DNA from 3 places in the Micromonospora sp. NPDC050784 genome. Region 2 is predicted to be linked to each of the others. Evidence: predicted binding sites of a transcription regulator. Region 2 holds the regulator's gene; each other region holds the start of a gene.
The links. Region 2 encodes HspR, which represses chaperone genes until heat shock. Its sites were predicted from a motif close to TTGAGTNNNNNNNACTCAA; they were not measured.

Region 1: a site for HspR is predicted at 3,522-3,540, ahead of lon (endopeptidase La). Genes of this name have one in related genera too.
Region 3: a site for HspR is predicted at 1,369-1,387, ahead of dnaK (molecular chaperone DnaK). Genes of this name have one in related genera too.

What each region holds. Positions count from the first base shown of each region.
Region 1 is NZ_JBITGG010000019.1:64,619-69,223, reverse strand. It holds gene ACIBD9_RS24270 (hypothetical protein) at 1-425, shown strand, start outside; gene ACIBD9_RS24265 (Lsr2 family protein) at 551-898, opposite strand; gene ACIBD9_RS24260 (response regulator) at 1,043-1,651, opposite strand; gene ACIBD9_RS24255 (sensor histidine kinase) at 1,750-2,469, shown strand; gene ACIBD9_RS24250 (manganese catalase family protein) at 2,553-3,422, shown strand; gene lon (endopeptidase La) at 3,564-4,605, shown strand, end outside.
Region 2 is NZ_JBITGG010000030.1:73,637-78,241, reverse strand. It holds gene dnaJ (molecular chaperone DnaJ) at 39-1,220, shown strand; gene ACIBD9_RS30095 (heat shock protein transcriptional repressor HspR) at 1,251-1,691, shown strand; gene ACIBD9_RS30090 (hypothetical protein) at 1,829-2,023, shown strand; gene ACIBD9_RS30085 (hypothetical protein) at 2,426-2,857, opposite strand; gene ACIBD9_RS30080 (GNAT family N-acetyltransferase) at 3,030-3,488, shown strand; gene ACIBD9_RS30075 (cation:proton antiporter) at 3,477-4,605, opposite strand, start outside.
Region 3 is NZ_JBITGG010000035.1:41,639-46,243, reverse strand. It holds gene dnaK (molecular chaperone DnaK) at 1-1,277, opposite strand, end outside; gene ACIBD9_RS31450 (ABC transporter) at 1,498-3,318, shown strand; gene ACIBD9_RS31445 (GTPase) at 3,315-4,605, shown strand, end outside.

The DNA.
Region 1 (4,605 bases), on a different contig from region 2:
CGTCGCTGCTGATCACCCAGTTCCCCGAGCAGGTAGGCCAGAACCAGCCCTTCACCCTGCGGGTCAGCACCCGCAACCTGATCCGGGACCGCTTCCTGGCCGCCGGCCAGGGTGGCTACTACGTGGAGAGCTCGCTGCTCAACGACCAGGGCCTGGTCCGCGGTCACTTCCACACCGCCTGCCGGATGCTGGACAGCCTGACCGCTCCGCCGGAGCCGCAGGAGGTGCCCGCGTTCTTCGTCGCGACCGAGGACGGCCGCGGTGGCGCCCAGCCCGACGAGGTGACGATCCAGATTCCGGGTCTGCCGGAGTCGGGTACCGCCCAGTGCTCCGTCTGGGCCGGTGACGGCTCGCACCGCCTGCCGATGATGGAGCGGGCCAACCAGACCCCCGCCTTCGACTCGGTGCGCATCGACGTCAACTGAGCTGACGTACCAACGGCGGCCGGTCACCCGGGGCGACAGCCCGGGGTGGCCGGCCGCCGCGTCACGTCGGTGCCCGGACATACGACGGGGCCCCGCCGTTTCCGGCGGGGCCCCGTCGAGTCGCGTCAGCGGCTCTTGTATGCCTCGACGACCTCAACCGGGATCCGGCCGCGCTCGGAAATCTTGTAGCCGTTCTTGACGGCCCATTCCCGGATGGCCCGGTTCTGCTCCCGATCCATTCCCGCGCCGGCGGGTCGCCCCGGCCGTCGGACTGAACGGGTGCTCTCCACCGGGCCGCGCCCGATCCGCCGACCCGCATTGATGTACGGATCGAGCGCCTTGCGCAGGACGCCGGCATTCTCGTCGGAGACATCGATCGTGTAGGCCACGCCGTCGAGACTGAACTCGACCGTCCGGTCGGCCTTCCCACCGTCGAGGTCGTCGGTCAGGACCGTGATTACTTTTCTCGCCATTGCCGATTACTCCCTGTGTGCGGCGGGATGTGTCCAAAGTCTGACCTATCACCCCGGTAATCCGCAACAATATGCCTTCCATTCATTCGGCGCGTCGCGATTCCGTTACCGAGCAAAACCGTGAATCGGCCCGATGACGAGGCGTCATTCCCCGAGGATGCCGCTGTGACCCGCGATGGCGGCCGCCTCGGCCCGGTTCGAGACCCGCAACTTGCGCAGCAACGCGGCGGTCATCCGTTTCACCGTCCGTTCCGAGACGTGCAGTTCTTCGGCGATGTCGACGGTGCTGCGACCGCCGGCGATCGCCCGCAGCAGCCGCCGTTCCTCGCCGTCCAGGTCGACGGGCGCGGAGCGGGTGGGCCGCAACATGGCGCGCAGCAGTTCGGCCGGCAGCACCGCCCAGCCGTCGAGGATGGCCAGCAGCGGCGGCAGCAGTTCCTCGGCTTCGCTGGTCTTGGGCAGGAACCCCTCGGCGCCGGCGCGCAGCGCCTCCACCGCCGGCCCGGGGTCGGCGGAACCGGACATCGCGACCACCCGTACCCGTGGGGTGGTCCGCCGGATCGCGGCCACCGCCCGGATGCCGCCGGGCGGCGGCATGTGCAGGTCGACCAGGGCCAGGTCGGGGCAGCAGTTGCTGACCAGCGCCGCGGCCGCGGCGGCGTCGCCGGTCGAGGCGACCACCTCGGCGCGACCGTTGGTGGTGATCGGGAGCAGCAACTCCAGGCCGCGGACGAACAGGGGGTGATCGTCCACGACGACGAGTCGCAAGGTGGAGGCTCCCGGCATGTCTGGGCCGTTCCCCAGCGGGTACCGATCATGCGGGTTCGCACCGAACGAGGGGAGTCGGGTGGATGCGCGTACGGCACGGTTTGCGGGACCTGTTGCGAGGGTTGCACCACATCGAACCGACACCCGGCGAGAGGCGACCGACGGAGGCCGACTCGGACCTGCTGCTGCGGGTGCTGTGCCACGAGTTCCGGACGCCGATCACCACCCTGACCTCACTGACCCGCGCGCTGGCCGACGAGCGTCGAGAGCTGACCAGCGACGACCGTCGGGCGATCACTGAGCTGGCCCGCGACCAGGCAGCCCACCTGCAGAGCCTGCTGCGCGACGCGACCGCCGGCACCGGCGTGCTGACGCCGCCCCCGCAGCCGGAGCCGGCCGTCCCGCTGGCGGGCATCCTGCGGGAGGCCGCCGCGCTGGTGCCGGTCGGCCGCCGGCGGGCGCGGGCCACCCGACGGGCGGCCTCCTGCCCGGTGCCGGCCGGACGAACCCGACAGGTGCTGGTCAACCTCGTGGAGAACGCGTTGCGGCACGGGCCACCGGACGGACAGGTCGGGCTCTACGCCACCCTGCGCGGCCCCGGGCTGAGCATCCTGGTCACCGACGAGGGGCGGGTCGACGACGCGTTGCTGGTCGCGCTGCGGCGTCCGGCGCCGGCCGTCGGGATGTCCGGCCTGGGTCTGTGGATCGCGCGGCAGCTCGTCGCGACGGACGGGGGAGCGTTGCGGGCGTACCGGCTGCGGCCCCGTGGAGTGGCGCTGGAGGTGCTGCTGCCGCTGCGCTGACCCGGGCGGGACACCGGTTGGCCCGCTCGGGTCAGCAGGGCGGGAACGGCCTCGCTACCTGTTTCTGGTACCGAGGAGGTTGGATGTTCAGCCACGTCAAGGATCTGCAGTTCGAGGCCAAACCGGACGGCCCGGACGCGGCGTTCGCCCGGCGGTTGCAGGAGGTGCTGGGCGGCAAGTGGGGCGAGATGACCGTCGCCAACCAGTATCTCTTCCAGGGTTGGAACTGCCGGCTGCCCGGCAAGTACAAGGATCTGCTGCTCGATGTCGGCACCGAGGAGATGGGCCACGTCGAGATGATCGTCACGATGATCACCCGACTGTTGGACAACGCGCCGCTGTCGCTGACCGAGGGGATCGCGGAGGACCCCGGAGGCGCCGCGACCTACGCCGGTGAGAACCCGGCGCACTTCATCCACGGCGGTGGTGGCGCCCTGCCGGCCGACTCGAACGGGGTGCCCTGGAACGGCTCGTTCATCACCGCCAGCGGCAACCTGTTGGCCGACTTCCAGCTCAACGTCACCGCCGAGGCGCAGGGTCGGCTCCAGGTCGCCCGGTTGTTCCACATGACCGACGACCCGGGCGTCAAGCAGATGCTGCGCTTCCTGCTGGCCCGCGACACGATGCACCAGAACATGTGGCTGGCGGCGATCGAGCAGCTCAAGGAGGACGGGCTGGAGGAGATGCCGGTGCCGGAGGCGTTCCCGGACTCGGGCGAACTCACCGAGGAGTACGGCTACACGTACCTGGGTTTCTCCTCGGGCACCGACGCCGCCCAGGGGCGCTGGGCCTCCGGGCCCTCGCCGGACGGCAAGGGCGAGTTCCGGTACGACGACAACCCCCGGGCGAACGCGCCGGAACCGGTGCTGCCCCCGGGTGACCCTCGCCTCTACGGCACCAACCCGGGGGTGGTCGGCTCGGTGGTGAACACGGTGAAGGGCAAGCTCACCTGAGGCGTCTCGTCGGGTCGCCCGCCGGTCCCGGGCGACCCGACGGACCGGGCGGAAGAGTGGTCTGGGTCACAGGCCGGAACAAGGGGAACGCTTTGTTACTTGAGTGAGACACGCTCAACTCAACGCGATAGCAGGTGTTCGATGGCAACTCTTCCGGTACTTCCCCTGACCGACGCCGTGCTGCTGCCCGGCATGGTCATCCCGGTGACCCTCGACCCCACCACCCAGGCCGCGATCGACGCGGCGCGGGCGACCGGCGACCGCAAGCTGCTGGCCGTGCCGCGCATCGACGGCGAGTACGGGCCGGTCGGCGTGGTCGCCACCATCGAGAAGGTCGGCCGGCTCCCCGAGGGTGAGCCCGCCGCCGTCATCCGCGGCCTGTCCCGGGCCCGGATCGGCTCCGGCGTGCCCGGCCCCGGCGCCGCCCTCTGGGTCGAGGCGACCGAACTCGACGAACCCGCCTACGCCGGACGGGCCCGGGAACTCGCCCGCGAGTACCGCGCCCTGGTGACCTCCGTGCTCCAGCAGCGTGGCGCCTGGCAGGTCATCGACGCGGTGGAGCGGATGACCGACCTCTCCGAGTTGGCCGACTCGGCCGGTTACGCGCCCTGGCTGACGCTGGAGCAGAAGAACGAGCTGCTCGCCGCACCGGACGTCACCGCCCGGCTGGAGCTGCTGGTCGGCTGGGTGAAGGACTACCTGGCCGAGCAGGAGGTCACCGAGCAGATCAACAGTGACGTCCGCGAGGGGCTGGAGAAGTCCCAGCGCGAGTTCCTGCTGCGTCAGCAGCTCGCCGCGATCCGCAAGGAGCTGGGCGAGGACGAGCCGGACGGCTCGGCCGACTACCGCTCCCGGGTCGAGTCCGCCGAGCTGCCGGAGAAGGTACGCGAGGCGGCCATGCGCGAGGTCGGGAAGCTGGAGCGGGCCAGTGACGCCTCCCCGGAGGCCGGCTGGATCCGTACCTGGCTGGACACCGTGCTCGAGATGCCGTGGGGCACGCGCACCGAGGACAACACCGACCTGGCCGCGGCCCGGGCGGTGCTCGACGCCGACCACGCCGGCCTGGCCGACGTGAAGGACCGCATCCTGGAGTACCTGGCGGTGCGCAACCGGCGTGCCGAGCGCAACCTCGGTGTGGTCGGCGGTCGCGGCTCCGGCGCGGTGCTCGCCCTCGCCGGTCCTC
Region 2 (4,605 bases):
GCACGGCCGGGCCACCAGGGTCGGAAGGAGGTGGACCGGTGAGTTCGAAGGACTGGATCGAGAAGGACTTTTACGCCGTGCTCGGCGTGGACAAGGCCGCCTCCGCGGATGACATCAAGAAGGCGTACCGCAAGGTGGCCCGGGAGTCGCACCCGGACCACAACCCGGGTGACCCGAAGGCCGAGGAGCGGTTCAAGGCCGCGTCCGAGGCGTACAACGTCCTGTCCGACAGCGGCCGCCGTCGCGAGTACGACGAGATGCGTTCGCTCTTCGGCTCGGGCGCGTTCCGGCGCAACGCCCGAGGTGGGGGTCAGCCGGGCGGCATGCCGTTCGACGTCTCCGACATGTTCGGCGGCGGCGGAGGCGGCGATCGCCGCTTCGGAGGCGCCGGCTTCCAGGACCTGTTCAGCTCCATCTTCAGCGGGGGGCAGGCCGGTGGGCAGGCCGCGCCACGCGGTCCGGCCCGTGGCCGGGACGTGGAGACCGAGGTGGCACTGGACTTCGGCGACGCGGTACGCGGAGTGACTCTTCCCCTGACGCTGCGCGCGCCGGGAGTCTGTGACACCTGCCATGGGAACGGGGCCAAGCCCGGCACCCAGCCGCGTACCTGCCCGGTCTGTCATGGTGCCGGCGTGACCACCCGCAACCAGGGGTCGTTCAGCTTCTCCGAGCCGTGCCGCAACTGCCAGGGCGTCGGCACCGTGGTCGAGGAGAAGTGCCCGGAGTGCCACGGCAGCGGCGGTGTCACCAAGACCCGCACCATGAACGTGCGCTTCCCGGCCGGTGTGGCCGACGGCCAACGCATCCGGCTGGCCGGGCGCGGCGAGCCGGGCGAGCGCGGTGGCTCGGCCGGTGACCTCTTCGTGCACGTCAAGGTTCGGCCGGACGAGCTGTTTGGGCGCACCGGAGACGACCTGACGCTGACCGTGCCGGTCACCTTCGCGGAGGCCGTGCTCGGCACGGACCTGCGGGTGCCCACGCTCGACGGCGCGGTGACCCTGCGGGTGCCACCGGGGACGCCGAGCGGGCGGGTGCTGCGGGCCCGGGGCAAGGGTGTGGTTCGCCGCGACGGGCAGGCCGGTGACCTGCTGGTCACGCTGGACGTGGTGGTGCCGGCCCGGTTGTCGGACGAGGCGCGCACGGCGCTGGAGTCGTTCGCCGAGCAGACTCCGCCGGCGGCTCGGGAACATCTCGACGCGCGGGTGCGTCGAGTCAGTTAGTCCGGTGGAATGGACGCGGAGGTGAGCGGGATGTCGGGCGAGTTCCTCGGTTCGGGCGACCCTGCCTACGAGGCCAAGGTGCTGATGATCTCGGTGGCGGCGCGGATGGCGGGGATGCACCCACAGACCCTGCGCCAGTACGACCGACTGGGGCTCGTGCAGCCCGGCCGGGCCGCCGGTGGCGGGCGTCGCTACAGCGTCCGCGACGTCGTGCTGCTGCGCGAGGTGCAGCGGCTCAGCCAGGACGACGGAATCAACCTGGCCGGCGTCAAGCGGATCATCGGGCTGGAGCGGCTGCTGGAGCAGGCGCAGCAGCGCGTGGCCCGGCTGGAGGCGGAGCTGGACGCCGCGTACCGCCGGGTGGCCGAGCTGGAGTCGCTGGCCCGCTTCCCGGGCCGGGATCTTGTGCCGACCAACCGCACGTCCACCGCCCTGGTGGTGTGGCGTCCCCGCCGCATGCCCGATCGCTGACCCGCCGCTCACCCGGATCTGTCTTCTCGGCCCGGACCACGCTGGATTCCCGGCGCGGTCCGGGCCGCTTCGGTTAGCCTGTCGATAAGGGTCCAATCGGCTTAATCCGGACCTACCGGCATGGCGAGGGGGAAGCGATGGCGGAGCCGGCGAAGAAGGTGGCCCAGCAGACGGAGGACCGGTTGGAAGACCTGGCCGAGACCGTCCGCAAGAAGTTCGACAAGGTGACCGAGGGGACCTACCGGGATCGGATCATCGCGGGCCGGTTCGCCGAAGACGGCGACCACCCCGGCGAACGGGGCCGAGCCGAGACGGAACGCAAGCAGGACTGACCGGTGACCGACGTGCGGGCCGGGACCCACGGGGGGTCCCGGCCCGTTCGTCGTCGTCGAGTGCGGGCCGGGACGCTTGGGTGCCCGCGCTGGGGGTCGCGGCCCGTTGGCCGTTACGACGTGCGGGCCGGGACGTGGTGACGCCGCTTTCGACTCCGGGTGGATGCCAGGCCGACGTGCAGATCCTTTCGAGCTGAATCGTTTGCGACCTCACGCCACAAACTCTGCCTCGACCTGCCTGGACGTGCCTCGACCAATCGAGACCGGCACCCATCGACCTCGACCGATCCGAGCGGACCGATTCCGGGCGGGCCGGGCGTGAATCGTTTGCGACATCAGCTCCAAAGGACCGCACACAGCAACACCACCCCGCCGTAGCTGGCGAGGAAAGTCTGGGCCGTCTCAGCCGAGGCGACGGTTTTCGCGGACCAGGCCGCCTTCGCACCAGTCGCGGTAGACGAAGAGATCCGGTCGGGCCAGCAGCACTCTGCCGTTGTGCGCCCAGATCTTCATCAGCTCGTCGCCGTCGCGTTCGGCCTGTTCGACGAGCTTGCGGAAGCGGCGCTTGGGGTGGGCGCGGAAGTTCGTCCGGATGCCGTCGGCCGCGTAGATGTACAGGCAGTGCAGCGCGAAGCGCCGGGCCGGACAGGTCGGGTCCATGGCTAACTCGAAGAGCGTCAGCACCAGTCGATCGCCGGAGACCAACAGGTCCCAGTCGGGTGGCATCGAGGCCAACGGCACCGAATCGGGCTTGTACGCCCAAGCTCGCAACTCCGCCGGAGTCGGATCGACGGGGTTGGCGAAGCCGTGGAACGTCGACTCCTGCACGCTCACCGGCCAACCTTCCGCTCTCGCCCGCGTCTGGCAACGCTGCCTGCGGACCCTGGCTGCTGGGGCGAAACGGTAACCCGCCCACGGTTGCTGCGGTAGTCCCCATCGGGAGCAATTCCGCAACCGTTGGCATGGGTGGGTCCACTGCATCGACATCGCGGCCGATGATGCTCCTATGACAATCCACGTTCGACGGTTCCAGCGGGGCGCCGAAGCCCAGTTCGTCATGGGGCTGGAGTGGCTTTTCGCCCCTCCCGGTAGCCGTCCCGTGGATTGGGACAGCAACCGCGCGGTCGAGCGGACCGCGCAATTGCTCGCCCACGAAGACGTCGCACTCTTCGAGGCGCGATCCGATGAAGATCAGTTGATCGGCGTGGCCAGCGTCTACCTGGACATCCTCTCGGTGCGCTTCGGCCGTCGGGCCTCGATCGAGGATCTTGCGGTGCACCCCGACTGGCGCTCCCGGGGTGTCGGCTCCAAACTCCTGGCGGCGGCCAGGGCATGGGCGCACGAACAGGGCGCCGACTACGTCTTCCTGGAGTCCGGCCTGGGCCGGACCGAGGCGCACCGCTTCTACCTGCGCGAGGGTGCGACCCACGCCGCCGCGGCATTCAGGTGGACGTCAGTGAAGTGAGTCGGCGACCGGGGTCGGCTCCCGCCGTTGGGCCGCCGCGCGGGTGCGCAGCCACCGCTTGAACCACGGGAAGTCCGGCAGCCGGGCCAGGATCGGCCCGGTCACCACGGTGATCAGGACGTACGTCGCGGCCAGCGCTGCCAACCGCGGCTCGACGCTCCCGGCGGCCACCGCGAGCCCGGCGATGACGATGGAGAACTCACCTCGGGGTACGAGTGCGAGGCCGGCCCGCCATCGACCAGGTTCCGCGATGCCGACCCGGCGGGCGGCGAGGTAACCGGTGAGCGTCTTCGTCGCCATGGTGACCACGGCCAACGCGAGCGCCGGCAGCAGCACCGGCGGAATGTCCTGCGGGTCGGTGGTCAGGCCGAAGAAGACGAAGAACACCGCGGCGAACAGGTCCCGCAGGGGCGAGAGCAACTCGGTGGCGTGGTGCGCCACCGGGCCGGAGAGGGCGATGCCGACCAGGAACGCGCCGACCGCCGCCGACACCTGGAGCGACGCGGCGATGCCCGCGATCAGCAACGTCAGACCGAGTACGCCGAGAAGCAGCGCCTCCGGGTCCTTCGCCGACAGGGCGGACGAGATCAGGTGGCCGTACCGGATGGCGACCACCAGCACGATCAGCACCGTGCCCACCGCGACGGTGAGCGCGATCCCGCCGCCGAGCAGGCCGGTGCCGGCCAGTACGGCGGTGACGAGCGGCAGGTAGAGGGCCATCGCCAGGTCCTCGATGACCAGCACCGAGAGGATCACCGGCGTTTCCCGGTTACCGAGCCGACCCAGGTCGGCGAGGACCTTGGCGATCACCCCGGAGGAGGAGACCCAGGTGATTCCGCCGAGTACCAGGGCGGCGACCCAGTCCCAGCCGAGCAGCAGGGCGAACCCCGCGCCGGGTAGCGCGTTGAGGACGCCGTCGATCAGCCCTGCCGGTGCCGCCGACCGGAGGTTGCCGACGAGTTCATTGGCCGAGTACTCCAGGCCGAGCATCACCAGCAGAAGGATGACGCCGATCTCGGCGCCGACTGCGAAGAACTCCTCGCTGGCGTCCAGCGGCAGTAACCCGCCGTGCCCGAACGCGAGCCCGGCGAGCAGGTAGAGAGGAATCGGAGAGAGG
Region 3 (4,605 bases), on a different contig from region 2:
AGCTTCTTGTTGTAGGCCGCGATCTCGCGCTCACCCTGGAACACCTGGATCAGCACCGACGGCTGGTTGTCGTCCGCCGTGGTGAAGACCTCGGAACGCTTGGTCGGGATGGTGGTGTTGCGCTCGATCAGCTTGGTGAAGATGCCGCCCTTGGTCTCGATGCCCAGGCTCAGCGGGGTCACGTCGAGCAGCAGGACGTCCTTGACCTCACCCTTGAGCACACCGGCCTGGAGGGCGGCGCCGACGGCGACCACCTCGTCCGGGTTGACGCCCTTGTTGGGGTCGCGACCGGTGAGCTGCTTGACCAGGTCGGTCACGGCGGGCATCCGGGTCGAACCGCCGACCAGGATGACGTGCTCGACGTCGGAGATCTTGATCCCCGCGTCCTTCACGGCCTGCTCGAACGGGCCCTTGCACCGGTCCAGCAGGTCCTGCGTCATCCGCTGGAACTCGGCGCGGCTGAGCGTCACGTCGAGGTGCAGCGGGCCGGCCGCGCCGGCGGTGATGTACGGCAGGTTGATGTTGGTGGTGGTGGCGGCGGACAGCTCGATCTTGGCCTTCTCGGCGGCCTCACGGAGCCGCTGGAGGGCCATCTTGTCCTGACCGAGGTCGATGCCGTGCTCACCGCGGAACGTCTTGACCAGGTGGTCGATGATCCGCTGGTCCCAGTCGTCGCCACCGAGGTGGTTGTCACCGCTTGTCGACTTGACCTCGATGACGCCCTCGGCCAGCTCGAGCAGCGACACGTCGAAGGTGCCGCCGCCGAGGTCGAAGACCAGGACGGTCTGCTCCTTGGAGCCCTTGTCCAGCCCGTACGCCAGGGCGGCCGCGGTCGGCTCGTTGACGATCCGCAGCACGTTGAAGCCGGCGATCTCACCGGCCTCCTTGGTGGCCTGGCGCTGGCTGTCGTTGAAGTAGGCCGGGACGGTGATCACCGCGTCGGTGATCTGCTCGCCCAGGTACGCCTCGGCGTCCCGCTTGAGCTTCATCAGCGTCCGGGCCGAGATCTCCTGCGGGGTGTACTTCTTGCCGTCGATGTCGACGGACCAGTTCGTGCCGACCTCGCGCTTGACCGACCGGATCGTCCGGTCCGGGTTGGTCACCGCTTGGCGCTTGGCGACCTCACCGACGAGCACCTCGCCGTTGCGGGCGAACGCGACGATCGACGGAGTCGTCCGCGACCCCTCAGCGTTGGCGATGACGGTGGGCTCACCGCCCTCGAGAACGCTGACGCAGGAGTTCGTCGTGCCGAGGTCGATACCGACCGCACGTGCCATCTTCGCTTCCTCGCTTCGTAAGGTTGTGCAGGTGACGGGCGTCGCCCGTGGGCTGCTGGCGAGCACCGCCCGCAGCGGGCCCCACCACAAGTTGAGTGAACTTGACTCAATAGTGCCACGCGTTGGCCAATCGTCAAGTTGACTTGAGTCAACCCGACGCAACCCACCCGTTATTACCGTCCGGTTGTCTTCCCTTGCATCGGTCGGGCACGCTTTAGCGGTGACGACGCACGGCGATCCCGCCACCCGTTCCGGCGCGCCCGCCGTCGCAGCCCGCACCGACCCGTCGGACGCCGCGGAGGAGCCGCCCGCCACCACCGGGGACGACGGCCTCCCCGGGGCGCTGTCGGGCCTCCGGGAGGCGATCGGCGCGACCCGGTATCCCCTCGCACTGCCCTCTGCCGGCCCCGCCCGGCACACCGCCACCGCCCTCACCGACCAGCTCGACGACTACCTGCTGCCCCGGCTCGCCCGGCTGGACGCCCCACTGCTCGTGGTGGTCGGCGGCTCCACCGGCGCGGGGAAGTCGACCCTGGTCAACAGCCTGGTCAAGGCCCGGGTCAGCGCGGCCGGCGTGCTCCGGCCGACCACCCGTTCCCCGGTGCTGGTCTGCAACCCGTCCGACGCGGCCTGGTTCCGGCAGGGTGACCTCCTGCCCGGGCTGACCCGCACCACCGAGCCGAGCGACGACCCGCGCGCCCTGCACCTCGTCACCGCCCCGGCCCTGCCCGCCGGGCTGGCCTTCCTCGACGCGCCCGACATCGACTCGGTCGTCGACGCCAACCGGGCGCTCGCCACCCAACTGCTGGCCGCCGCCGACCTGTGGCTCTTCGTCACCACCGCCGCCCGGTACGCCGACGCGGTGCCCTGGGAGCTGCTGCGCAGTGCCCGCGCGCGCGGCGCGGTGATCGCCATGGTGCTGGACCGGGTGCCCGCCGAGGCCACCGAGGAGATCGCCGCGCACCTGACCGAGATGCTCGCCGAGCAGGACCTCGGCCGGGCGCCGCTGTTCGTGTTGCCGGAGACCTGGGTCGACGGTCAGGGGCTGCTGCCCGAGGGGGTGACTGCGCCGTTGGCCGACTGGTTCGCCCGGTTGGCCGCCGACGTGGACGCGCGGGCGGCGGTGGTCCGCCAGACCCTCGACGGGGCGCTGGCCGCGCTCCACCCCGCCGTGGAGGAGCTGGCCGACGCCGCCGACGAGCAGCTCGCCGCCGCCGACGGGCTGGACGAACGGGTCCGGGCCGCGTACCGGGGTGCCGAACGCACCGTCGAGCAGGGGCTTCAGGACGGCCGGTTGCTCCGCGGTGAGGTGCTCGCCCGCTGGCAGGAGTTCGTCGGCACCGGTGAGCTGTTCCGCACACTGGAGGCCCGGATCGGCCGCCTACGGGACCGTGTCGTGGCCGCCGTCACCGGTCGACCGGCGCCCTCGGTCGAGTTGCGCAACGCCATCGAGTCCCAGCTGGTGACGCTGCTGCGCGGAGTGGCCTCGGAGGCCGCCGAGTCCACGTACACCGGGTGGAAGGCACACCCGGCCGGTGCCGGGCTGCTCGACCCGGCGCTCGCGCACCCGAGCGACGACCTACCCGAACGTGCCGAGCGGATGGTCCGGGACTGGCAGCGCGGCGTGCTGGAACTGGTCCGGGTCGAGGGCGGCGACAAGCGGTTCGTGGCCCGCACCGCCGCGTACGCGGTGAACGCCACCGGGCTGGCCGTGATGATCGCCGTCTTCGCCTCCACCGCGTTCATCCCGACCGGGCTGGAGTTGGCCACCGGGGCCGGCACCACTGTCGCCGCGCAGGCCGTCCTCCAGGCGATCTTCGGCGACCAGGCGGTGCGTACCCTCGCCGCCAAGGCCCGCACCGACCTGCTGGACCGGGTGCGGACGCTGCTCGACGCGGAGGCCGACCGCTTCCTGAACCGCACCGCCGACGCCCGTCCCGCCGCGGACGCCGGCGACGGGTTGCGCCGGGCCGCCGGCCGGGTCGAGTTGGCCCGGCATCGCAGCGGGCTGTCCACCGGCGACGAGGAGGGTTTCCGGTGAGCAACATCGCCGGCCGGGTACGTGAGGTGTTCCGCGGGGACCAGCGGGTCGACGCCGACGCGCTGATCGCCCGACTGGAGGCGGTACGCCGGTTCCTGACCGCCGTGGACGGCCTGCTGCCGGACGCCGAGCTGGTGCCCGCGCACACCCTGGTCGAGCGGGCCGGCACCCGGCTCGCGCTGTCCCGGGACCACACAGTGGTCGCCCTGGCCGGTGCCACGGGCAGCGGCAAGTCCAGCCTCTTCAACGCGCTGGCCCAGCTGGAACTCTCGCCGGTCGGGGTCCGCCGGCCGACCACAGGCGTCACCCACGCCTGCGTGTGGGGGCCGTTGGAGGGCGCCAACCGGCTGCTCGACTGGATCGGCGTGCTGCCCCGACACCGCTTCGTCCGGGAGAGCGCCCTGGACGCGGACGACGAGACGGCCCTGCACGGCCTGATCCTGCTCGACCTGCCCGACTTCGACTCGGTGCAGCGATCCCACCGGCTCGAGGTGGACCGACTCCTCGGCCTGGTCGACCAGGTGGTCTGGGTGGTCGACCCGCAGAAGTACGCCGACCGGGTCATCCACGACAGCTACCTGCGCGAGTTCCACCGGCACCGGGACGTCACAGTGGTCGTGCTCAACCAGGCCGACCGGTTGCCCCCGGCCGAGGTGCCCCGGGTCCTGGACGACCTGCGTCGGCTGCTCGACACGGACGGGCTGACCGGTGTGCCCCTGCTGGCCACCACCGCCATCGATCCGGCCGGGATGGTCGGGCTGCGCAACGCCCTGGAGCGCACGGTCGCCGAGCGGCAGGCCGCGTTGCGCCGGCTCGCGGGTGACGTCGACACTGTCGTCGCCGGCTTGGACGAGCTGGTCGGCTCGGCCCGGCCGGCAGGTGGGCCGGACGACGCCGCCAGCAACGGGCTGAACCGGGCGTTGGCCGGGGCGGCCGGGGTGCCCGCGGTGACCGAGGCCGTGGAGCGGGCGTACCGGCACCGGGCCGGCGCGGCCACCGGCTGGCCCGTGGTCCGCGGCTGGCGGCGGTTGCGACCCGACCCGCTGCGTCGGCTGCACCTGCCCGGCCCGACCGGCGACCAGACCGACCCGGCGGAGAGCCTGGTCGCGGCCACCTCGGTACCGGACCCGACGGCCGCCCAGCGCTCGGCGCTGGGCCTCGCCATCCGCGCGGTGGCCGACCGGGCCGCCGCCGACCTGCCGGCCGCCTGGCCCGCCGCGGTGACCTCCGCCGCCCGGTCCCGCCTCGGCGACCTGCCGGACGCCCTGGACCGCGCGATCGCCGGCA